2 regions of the Streptomyces sp. NPDC094147 genome follow, and region 1 is predicted to be linked to the other one. Evidence: riboswitches for the same ligand, from Rfam matches in the RefSeq annotation. Region 1 holds a riboswitch; the other holds the start of a gene.
The links. Region 1 has a riboswitch for glycine ahead of gcvP (aminomethyl-transferring glycine dehydrogenase). Riboswitches for the same ligand answer to the same signal wherever they lie in the genome.

Region 2: another riboswitch for glycine. It lies ahead of gcvT (glycine cleavage system aminomethyltransferase GcvT); the one in region 1 lies ahead of gcvP (aminomethyl-transferring glycine dehydrogenase).

The regions. Positions count from the first base shown of each region.
Region 1 is NZ_JBIWHT010000006.1:8,144-13,253, forward strand. Features, by position in the region: gene ACIQ8J_RS11915 (MerR family transcriptional regulator) at 13-606, shown strand; gene ACIQ8J_RS11920 (DNA polymerase IV) at 665-2,155, shown strand; gene ACIQ8J_RS11925 (PRC-barrel domain-containing protein) at 2,071-2,448, opposite strand; glycine riboswitch at 2,585-2,693, shown strand; gene gcvP (aminomethyl-transferring glycine dehydrogenase) at 2,887-5,110, shown strand, end outside.
Region 2 is NZ_JBIWHT010000012.1:78,429-83,538, reverse strand. Features, by position in the region: gene glyA (serine hydroxymethyltransferase) at 1-336, opposite strand, end outside; gene gcvH (glycine cleavage system protein GcvH) at 375-749, opposite strand; gene gcvT (glycine cleavage system aminomethyltransferase GcvT) at 850-1,965, opposite strand; glycine riboswitch at 2,119-2,216, opposite strand; gene ACIQ8J_RS19685 (AAA family ATPase) at 2,346-3,002, shown strand; gene ACIQ8J_RS19680 (enhanced serine sensitivity protein SseB) at 3,088-3,861, shown strand; gene ACIQ8J_RS19675 (enhanced serine sensitivity protein SseB C-terminal domain-containing protein) at 4,029-4,820, shown strand.

The sequences.
Region 1 (5,110 bases):
CGGAGGGTCGGCGTGAGAATCAGCGGCGACGGTACGGCAGGGGGCGCTCCCGGACGCAGTCCGGGGGAGGGCGGGCCGTACCCGCTTCACAGCAGTGCGGCCGACCTGAGTACCGACACGATCGGATACCGGGGGCCGACCGCCTGCGCGGCGGCGGGGATCACCTACCGACAGCTCGACTACTGGGCGCGTACCGGCCTGGTCGAGCCCAGTGTGCGTCCGGCCTACGGGTCGGGCACGCAGCGTCTCTACAGCTTCCGGGACGTCGTCGTCCTGAAGATCGTCAAACGTTTCCTCGACACCGGTGTCGGGCTCCAGAACATCCGCACCGCCGTGCAGCACCTGCGCGAGCGCGGTTTCCGCGACCTGGAGCGGATGACGCTGATGAGCGACGGGGCGACGGTGTACGAATGCTCGTCCCCGGACGAGGTCGTGGACCTGCTCCAGGGTGGTCAGGGGATCTTCGGGATCGCGGTGGGCGTGGTGTGGCGCGATGTCGAGGCGGCGCTCTCGCAGCTGCACGGCGAGCGCGTGGACACCGGCGAGACCCTGGTCGGGCACAACCCGGCCGACGAGCTGGCCAGGCGCCGCAACCGAGCGGTCTGAGGCGACCGGAGGCCGCGCGGGCGGCCGATTGTCAGTGGCGTACGGCAGCATCGGTGGTGTGAGAGCCGCGCCGACCATCCTGCATCTGGACATGGATGCCTTCTTCGCCGCCGCAGAGCAGGCGGCGAAGCCCAGCCTGCGCGGAAAACCGGTGATCGTGGGCGGTCTCGGGCCGCGCGGGGTGGTCTCGACGGCGTCGTACGAGGCGAGACGGTTCGGGGTGCGCTCGGCCATGCCGATGGCGCAGGCCCGGCGGCTCTGTCCGAACGCGGCCTATCTCGTGCCGCGCTTCCAGCTGTACCGGACGATCAGCGAGCAGGTGATGGAGCTCCTCGGGCGGCTGTCCCCGCTGGTCGAGCCGCTGAGCCTGGACGAGGCCTTCGTGGACCTGGAGGCGGGCGGGGTAGCCTTCGGGCCGGCCGAGGCGCTGGAGGCCGGTGAGCGGCTGCGCAGGGACATCAGGGCGGTCACCGGGCTCACCGGGTCGGTCGGGCTCGCCGGATCCAAGATGCTGGCCAAGATCGCCTCCGAGCAGGCGAAGCCGGACGGCCTCGTGCTGATAGAACCCGGCACCGAGCGCGAGCTCCTTGCCCCGATGCCGGTGCGCACCCTGCCGGGTGTGGGCCCGGCGACCGGGGAGCATCTGCGCCGGGCCGGGATGACCACGATCGCGGACCTGACCGAGGCTGGCGAGGACGAGCTCGTACGGCTGCTCGGGAAGTCGCACGGGGCGTCGCTGTACCGGATGGCGGCGGGCGGCGACGACCGGCCGGTGGTGGCCGAGCGGGACACCAAGTCGGTGTCGGTGGAGGACACCTTCGACGTGGACCTGCACGACCGGGTGCGCATCACCACCGAGGTCGGGCGGCTGGCGGACCGGTGTGTGCAGCGCCTGCGGGCCTCCGGGCACTCGGGCCGGACCATCGTGCTCAAGGTCAGGCGCTACGACTTCTCGACACTGACCCGCTCCGAGACCCTGCGGGGCCCCACGGACGACCCTTCGGTGGTGCGGGAGGCGGCGGGCCGGCTGCTGGACGCCGTGGACACCACGGGCGGCGTTCGGCTGCTCGGCGTGGGCGTCAGCGGGCTCACCGACTTCACGCAGGAGGACCTGTTCGCACAGGCCGCGGGGGAGCGGGCCGCGGAGGAGCCCACCAGCGACGAGGCCCCGCCGCCGGACGAGGAGGCGGAGGCCGTGGCGGACCCGGCGCAGCGGCGGTGGCTGGCCGGGCACGACGTGCGGCACGCGGAGTACGGGCCGGGATGGGTGCAGGGAAGCGGCCTCGGGCGGGTCACGGTGCGGTTCGAGACCCCGGTGTCGGCGGAGCCGGGGCGCGTACGGACCTTCAAGGTGGACGACCCCGAGCTGGTGCCCTCCGAACCGCTGCCCCTGGTCGCGGAGGTGGCCGCGGAGAAAGGGGCAGCGGGTACGGAGACGGCGGCCGGGGACGGGCGCGGGGAGGGTCAGGAATCGCCGTTGGCGAGCCGTCCGAAGTCCCGGTCGGGCGGCGGCGGGCCCGGATCGGGGGCCGAGATGTCCAGACCGTAGTGGTGGTACAGCTGGAGCTCCTGTTCCGGGGAGAGGTGGCGGCCCACGCCGAAGTCGGGGGCGTCCTTGATCAGTGAGCGGTCGTACGGGATGTGCAGCGCCTCGTCGACCACGGTGCTGGGCTCCAGCGGTACGAAGGCGTCCCGGCTGAACAGCCCGGTGCGCACGGCGGCCCACTCGGGGGCGCCGGTCGCATCGTCCAGATAGACCTCGTCCACCGTTCCGATCTTGTGTCCATTGAGGTCGTACGCCTTGCGGCCGATCAGGCTGCGCGGATCGATATCGGTCTGCACGGTCCCTCCAAATGGTCGCAACCGGTCACAACTGCTCCACAGCTACTACGAAAGTGCACATTGGGGGTGTCGGCCACTTGAGCAGGTGAACAAAGAATCGAGCTCGGACCTCGCTGGTAGGCTGGCAAGCGGCTGCTGACCCCGTGCGGGAGAGCCGTCCGGAGTGCTCATTGGAGTTCCTTCGACGGCGCCGAAGGAGCAACTCCTCCCCGGAATCTCTCAGGCCCACGGACCGCACGGACGAGGTCACTCTGGAAAGCAGGACGGGGGACGTACGGGCAGTCGTGTCCGGGCGCGACCCTTCCTCACCGACGGTGAAAGCCGGGTCGCTGCCACGCGCCCGGTGAAGCTCTCAGGTTGAGATGACAGAGGGGGAGGCCGTCCGGGTACCCGCGCCGTGGTGCCCCTCGCAGGTCGTGCGACCAGGAGGCCTCCGTAATGACCGCCAACCGCATTCCGCTCAGTCAGCTGGAGCGTGGCATCCCCTTCGAGCAGCGCCACATCGGGCCCGATGCCGGGGCCCAGGCGAAGATGCTCGCGCAGGTCGGCTACGGCTCGCTCGACGAGCTGACCGCCGCCGCCGTTCCCGATGTGATCAAGAGCGCCGGTGCGCTGGGGCTGCCCGAGGCGCGGACCGAGGCCGAGGTGCTCGCCGAGCTGCGCCGGCTCGCGGACCGCAACCAGGTGCTCGCCCCGATGATCGGCCTCGGCTACTACGGCACGTTCACGCCGCCGGTGATCCTGCGCAACGTCATGGAGAACCCCGCCTGGTACACGGCGTACACGCCCTACCAGCCGGAGATCTCGCAGGGCCGCCTGGAGGCGCTGCTCAACTTCCAGACCATGGTCGCCGAGCTGACCGGCCTGCCCACCTCGGGCGCCTCGCTGCTCGACGAGGGCACCGCCGCCGCCGAGGCGCTGGCGCTCTCCCGGCGGGTCGGCAAGGTCAAGGGCGGCGTCTTCCTCGTCGACGCCGACACCCTGCCGCAGACCGTCGCCGTGATCCAGACCCGCGCCGAGCCGACCGGTGTCGAGGTCGTCGTCGCCGACCTGAGCGACGGCATCCCGGCCGAGATCGCCGAGCGCGGTGTCTTCGGCGTGCTGCTCCAGTACCCGGGCGCCTCCGGACAGGTCCGCGACCTCAAGCCCGTGATCGACGCGGCGCACGGACTCGGCGCGATCGTCACCGTCGCCGCCGACCTCCTCGCGCTCACCCTGCTCGCCTCGCCCGGCTCGCTGGGCGCGGACATCGCCGTCGGTACGACGCAGCGCTTCGGCGTCCCGATGGGCTTCGGCGGCCCGCACGCCGGGTTCATGGCGGTCCAGGAGAAGTTCGCCCGCAGCCTGCCCGGCCGCCTCGTCGGCGTCTCCGTGGACGCGGACGGCAACAAGGCGTACCGCCTGGCCCTCCAGACCCGCGAGCAGCACATCCGCCGCGAGAAGGCCACCAGCAACATCTGCACCGCTCAGGTGCTGCTCGCCGTGATGGCGGGGATGTACGCGGTCTACCACGGCCCGGACGGGCTCAAGCAGATCGCGCAGCGAACCCACCGCTACGCCGTCCTGCTCGCCGAGGGCCTCAAGGCCGCCGGCATCGAGGTCGCCCACGGCTCGTACTTCGACACGCTGACCGTGCGCGTTCCCGGCAGGGCCGCCGAGGTCGTCGCCGCCGCCCGAGAGGGCGGGGTCAACCTGCACCCGGTCGACGCCGACACCGTCTCCATCGCGTGCGACGAGACCACCGCGCGGGCCCAACTGGCTGCCGTCTGGGCCGCGTTCGGCGTCGACGCCGACATCGAGGCGCTGGACGCCGCGGCCGCCGACACGCTGCCCGCCGCCCTGCTGCGCACCGACGAGTTCCTGACCCACCCGGTGTTCCACCAGCACCGCTCCGAGACCGCGATGCTGCGCTACCTGCGCAAGCTCGCCGACCGGGACTACGCGCTGGACCGCGGCATGATCCCGCTCGGCTCCTGCACCATGAAGCTGAACGCGACGACCGAGATGGAGCCGGTGACCTGGCCCGAGTTCGGCCAGATCCACCCCTTCGCGCCGGTCGAGCAGGCCGCCGGATACCTCACGCTCATCCGTGAGCTGGAGGAGCGGCTCGCCGAGGTCACCGGGTACGACGCGGTCTCCATCCAGCCCAACGCCGGTTCCCAGGGCGAACTCGCGGGCCTGCTCGCGGTCCGCGCCTACCACCGGGCCAACGGCGACACCCAGCGCACCGTCTGCCTCATCCCGTCCTCCGCGCACGGCACCAACGCCGCGAGCGCCGTGATGGCCGGCATGAAGGTCGTCGTCGTCAAGACCGCCGACGACGGCGAGGTCGACGCCGACGACCTGCGCGCCAAGATCGAGCAGTACCGCGACGAGCTGTCGGTGCTGATGATCACCTACCCGTCCACGCACGGCGTGTTCGAGGAGCACGTCGCCGACATCTGCGGCCTGGTCCACGAGGCCGGCGGCCAGGTGTACGTCGACGGCGCCAACCTCAACGCCCTGGTGGGGCTCGCCAAGCCGGGCAAGTTCGGCGGCGACGTATCGCACCTCAACCTGCACAAGACCTTCTGCATCCCGCACGGCGGCGGCGGCCCCGGCGTCGGCCCGGTCGGGGTGCGCGCGCACCTCGCGCCGTACCTGCCGAACCACCCGCTGCAGC
Region 2 (5,110 bases), on a different contig from region 1:
CGGCTTGAGCAGCGCGAACATCGCGGCCGCGTTGGCCTGCGCGCCCGAGTGCGGCTGGACGTTGGCGGCCTCGGCGCCGAAGAGCGCCTTGATGCGGTCGATGGCGATCTGCTCGACCACGTCGACGTGCTCGCAGCCGCCGTAGTAGCGGCGGCCCGGGTAGCCCTCGGCGTACTTGTTGGTGAGGACCGAGCCCTGGGCCTCCATGACCGCGACCGGAGCGAAGTTCTCCGAGGCGATCATTTCGAGGGTGGACTGCTGACGGTGGAGCTCGGCGTCGACGGCGGCGGCGACGTCCGGGTCCAGCTCGTGGAGGGGCTGGTTCAGAAGCGACATCAGACGATCCCTGTTTCCCTGTATCCCTGTGGTCCGGGTCAGCCGGCGAAGTCGGTGTACTCGTCGGCGGAGAGCAGGTCGCCCGGCTCCTCGGCGACGCGCACCTTGAACAGCCAACCGCCCTCGAACGGGGCCGAGTTGACCAGGGCCGGGTCGTCCACGACGTCCTGGTTGGCGGCGACGACCTCGCCGGTGACCGGGGAGTACAGATCGCTGACCGACTTGGTGGACTCCAGTTCGCCGCAGGTCTCGCCCGCGGTCACCGTGTCACCGACCTCCGGAAGCTGTACGTACACGACGTCACCGAGCGCGTTGGCCGCGTGCTCCGTGATGCCGACCGTCGACACGCCGTCCTCGGCGGCCGACAGCCACTCGTGCTCCTTGCTGTAGCGCAGCTGCTGCGGGTTGCTCATGAGCTGAATTCTCCTGTACGCGGGGGAGTGCTGGTGACGGGGGAGGGGGGAGCGTCCCGGACGCCGGGACGAGAAGGGTTGCGCCGATGGGACCCGAGGGTCACTTCTGGCGCTTGTAGAAGGGGAGCGCGACGACCTCGTACGGCTCGTGCGTTCCGCGGATGTCGATGCCGACGCCGGCGGTGCCGGGCGTGGCGTGTGCTGCGTCCACGTAGGCGATGGCGATCGGCCTGCCCAGCGTCGGCGACGGGGAGCCGGAGGTGACCTCGCCGATCACTTGGCCGTCGGCAACAACAGCGAACCCGGCGCGCGGCACCCGGCGGCCCTCGGCGATCAGCCCGACCAGCTTGCGCGGCGGGTTCGCGGCGGCCTTCTCGGCGGCGGCCTCCAGAGCCCTGCGGCCCACGAAGTCGCCCTCCTTCTCGAACTTCACGACCCGGCCGAGACCGGCGTCGAAGGGAGTGAGCGCGGTGGTCAGCTCGTGCCCGTACAGCGGCATGCCGGCCTCCAGGCGCAGCGTGTCGCGGCAGGACAGGCCGCACGGCACCAGGCCCGCGTCCTTGCCCGCCTCGGTCAGGGCGCGCCACAGCTGCTCGGCGTGCTCGGGGGCGACGAACAGCTCGAAGCCGTCCTCGCCGGTGTAGCCGGTGCGGGCGATCAGGGCGGGGACGCTGGCGACGGTGCCGGGCAGACCGGCGTAGTACTTCAGCCCGTCGAGGTCGGCGTCGGTGACGGACTTCAGGATGCCGGGGGACTCGGGGCCCTGCACGGCGATCAGCGCGTACGCGTCGCGGTCGTCGCGGACCTCGGCGTCGAAGCCGGCGGCGCGCTCGGTGATCGCGTCGAGCACGATCTGCGCGTTGCCCGCGTTGGCGACCACCATGTACTCGGTCTCGCCCAGGCGGTAGACGATCAGGTCGTCGACGATCCCGCCGTCCTCCTGGCAGATCATCGTGTACCGGGCGCGGCCGAGGCCGACCGTGCCGATGTTGCCGACCAGGGCGAAGTCGAGCAGCGCGCACGCCTGCGGACCGGTCACCGTGATCTCGCCCATGTGGGACAGGTCGAAGAGGCCGGCGCGGGTGCGCACGGCGTTGTGCTCGTCGCGCTCGCTCCCGTACCGCAGCGGCATGTCCCAGCCCGCGAAGTCGGTCATGGTGGCGCCCAGCGATCGATGCAGGGCATCGAGGGCGGTGAGGCGGGGGGCGTTGCTCATGGATGTTGCTCCAAGGTCCCGGGGCATGACGGTCGAGGACATCCTCCCCATCTGTCATCGGAACCTGAGAGGTTCACCGGCGCGCTGGGCGCGGCACGGCTTGCACCTTGGGTGGGACCGCCCGCAAGGAGACGGCCCGCTTTTCAGATCTGCCTCGTCCGCGCGGTACGGGGCCTGAGAGATTCAAGGGAGGAACTTGCTCCTTCGGCGCCCCAGCTCACAGCTGCTGGGAACTCTCCCGCGCGGATTCGAACGGCCGGTATGCAGTTGGCGCGCACATCATTGCACGCATCCCGGAAGCGGCAAATCGCTTGAGCCCTATTACCGTCTCTTTACACTTCGTGGGGAGGGGTCGCGGGACCCGAACAGGGGGGAGTGCCATGACGGTTGGACGGGACACGGCTCAGGTACGGGAGGCGTACGCGCCGGACCGTGCGGCGGCGCGGGGCGCGCGGCCGGTGCCGGGCGGGGCGGTGCGGGATCTGCGCGGCAGGCCCGAGCGCACCCCGCCGGAACTGCTCTTCGCCGCGGGCGACGTGGTCGTCGTCTCCGGGCTGCCCGGCAGCGGCAAGACGACGCTGATGCGCAGAACCGTCAAGGACCGCCGCATCGACTCGCAGGACACCCGGCTCGCCTGGCAGCGCCGGCTGCCGGGAATCCCGTACGCGCTCTACCGTCCGCTGACCAGGACCGCGCACTTCGTCAGGACCTGGTGGGCGCTGCGGTCCGGCGAGAGCATCGTCGTGCACGACTGCGGAACGCAGGCCTGGGTGCGGCACTGGCTGGGCCGCGGGGCGCGGCGCAGGGGACGCGCGCTGCGGCTGATCGTCCTCGACGTGCCGCCCGGCACGGCCCTGGAGGGCCAGGCCAGCCGGGGCCGCTGGGTCTCGCGGTACGCCTTCGCCCGGCATCGCGGGGCGGCCCGCCGGCTGATCTCCCAGGTGGAGTCCGGGCGGCTGCCGACCGGCTGCGCGACGGCGGTGGTGCTCGACCGGGATTCGGCCTCGGTGGTGCGGCGGATCGGCTTCGCCGAGTAGCGACGCGGACCCGGCCGTCGCGGCGCTAGGGTTTTGGGGCACGGCCGTGGAGGGCCGGCAGGCAGTCGGGGGAGAAGGACGGCACATGAACTTTCCGGAGCAGGCGTTCGCGCATCCGCACGGCGGCGGGGGCTGGCCGGGCAACGAACTCGAAGAGACGCTGGCCGCGGCCCTCGGCCAACCGAACGCGGGCCCCCGGCTGATAGAGGTGCTCGGCCGCAGCGTGGTCTGGGTACCGCTGCCCAACGGCGGCAGCCAGGACAGCGCCGATCTCGACCTGCCCACCATGGAGCTCGGCGGCGCCCCCTACGTCCCCGTCTACAGCTCCGAGCAGCAGTTCCTCCAGTGCGTCGGCTCCCACATCCCGTTCGCGGTGGCGCCCGCCGTCGAGTTCGCCCGCGGTCTTCCGCCGCAGCTCGGCATCGCGGTCAACCCCCAGGGCGCCGTCGGGATGCCGCTGCCGCCGGCCGCCGTGGCCGAGCTGTGCCGTACCGGGCGTACCGCGCTCGACGGACCCGCGTCCGGAGCCCGGGTACGCCTCTTCGAGCCCGACTGGCAGGAGGACCCGGTGGACTTCCTGACCGCCGCCGCCGACGAGTTCGAGGCGACCGGGGTGGTGCGCACCGCCCGCCGCGCGCTCGCCTCCATCGAGGGCGAGGCGCCCACGCTCTTCGTCGGCGTGGAGTTCGCCACCTGGGACGGGGCCGGCCGCAACGCCCCCATGGAGGCGCTCGGCCGGGCGCTCGGCCGGGTCCCGGTGGGCTGGCCGGTCAACCTGGTCCTGCTTGACGTGACACAGGATCCGGTCGCCGAATGGATGCGCGAGCGGGTGCGCCCCTTTTACGCGCGGGCCCAGTAGCCCGTACCGGGTGTGCCGCCCAGGTCATCGCCGGGCGATGGCGGTGTCTGCACGGCGGCTTAACCTGGTTTCATGACCCTTGCAACCCTGCGGCCGCACGCGTGTGCGCGGGGTGGCGGGGCGGCGCAGGCGTCGGCACGGTGGATCTAAGAGGGGCGGGACCCAGGGTGAGCGCGTCAGGCACCGCGGCGGCCGGGCAGGTCGAGCACATGCTGCGCCAGGTGACGCCCGGACGCTACGACGCGTACGAGGGCCTGCTGCACGCCCTGGCGGACTCCGGCCGGCTCTGGATGCTGCTGTGGAACGGCCGGCCGGGCTCGCCGGACGCCCAGTACGGAAACATGGAGGTCGACGGCGTCGCGTACGCGCCCTGTGTGACCTCCGCCCAGGAGCTCGCCGCCAGCGGCTGGAACCGGGCCCACGACGTGGTCGGCGCGCTCGACGTCGCCCGCTCCCTCTACCCCGACCGCTACGGGATCTGGCTCAATCCGCACGCCCCCGGCGGCGGGGTCGGCATCCCCTGGACGGATCTGCGGCGGATCGCCACCGGCCTGGACCGGATGCCCGCCGGACCGCTGAGGCTCTCCGAACCGGCCGTCGAGATCCCGCAGTTCTACGCGCTGCTCACCCAGCACGCGCACCGCACCCCCGCCGTGCGTTCGCTGCGCCGCGCCTGGGTGCAGCCCGCGCTCGGCACCCCCTATCTCGCCATCGGCCTCGACCTCTACGACACGGGCCCGCAGTCCGTCGAGGCGGTGCGCACGATGATGCAGCAGTCCGTCGCCGCGGTGCCCGAGGGGCTCGCGGTCTCCACGGTCGCGATGTCCGACGAGTACGACCCGGTCGGCATGTGGCTGAAAGCCACTGCCCGCCCCTTCTACGACCGCGAGGCGCACGCCGCCCCGGCCGCTCCGGCACCCGGCTACGGCTACCCGCCGGCCGCGCCGCGCCCGTACTGAGGCCACCCGGCTCAGCTGCCGAACCGGTACAGACCCCATCAACTTCCCCTGCGTACAAGGGGAATGTCCGTTCTGGTGGGGCGAAGGCCGCAATAGTCCCGGGCGTCGCATGCGCCCCAACTTCCCCGTGTCCGCCCCTGGTTCACCCGCGTCCGGATAACGGAACCCTCCTTGCTGCATCACGTTTGCGCATACATTCGCCGTCAGGTCTGGCGGGTGATCGCGAGGCCGATGAAGACTCCCCGACTAATAAGGCTGGTCGGCCCCGGGCCCCCGGTCTCGCGCGTTGA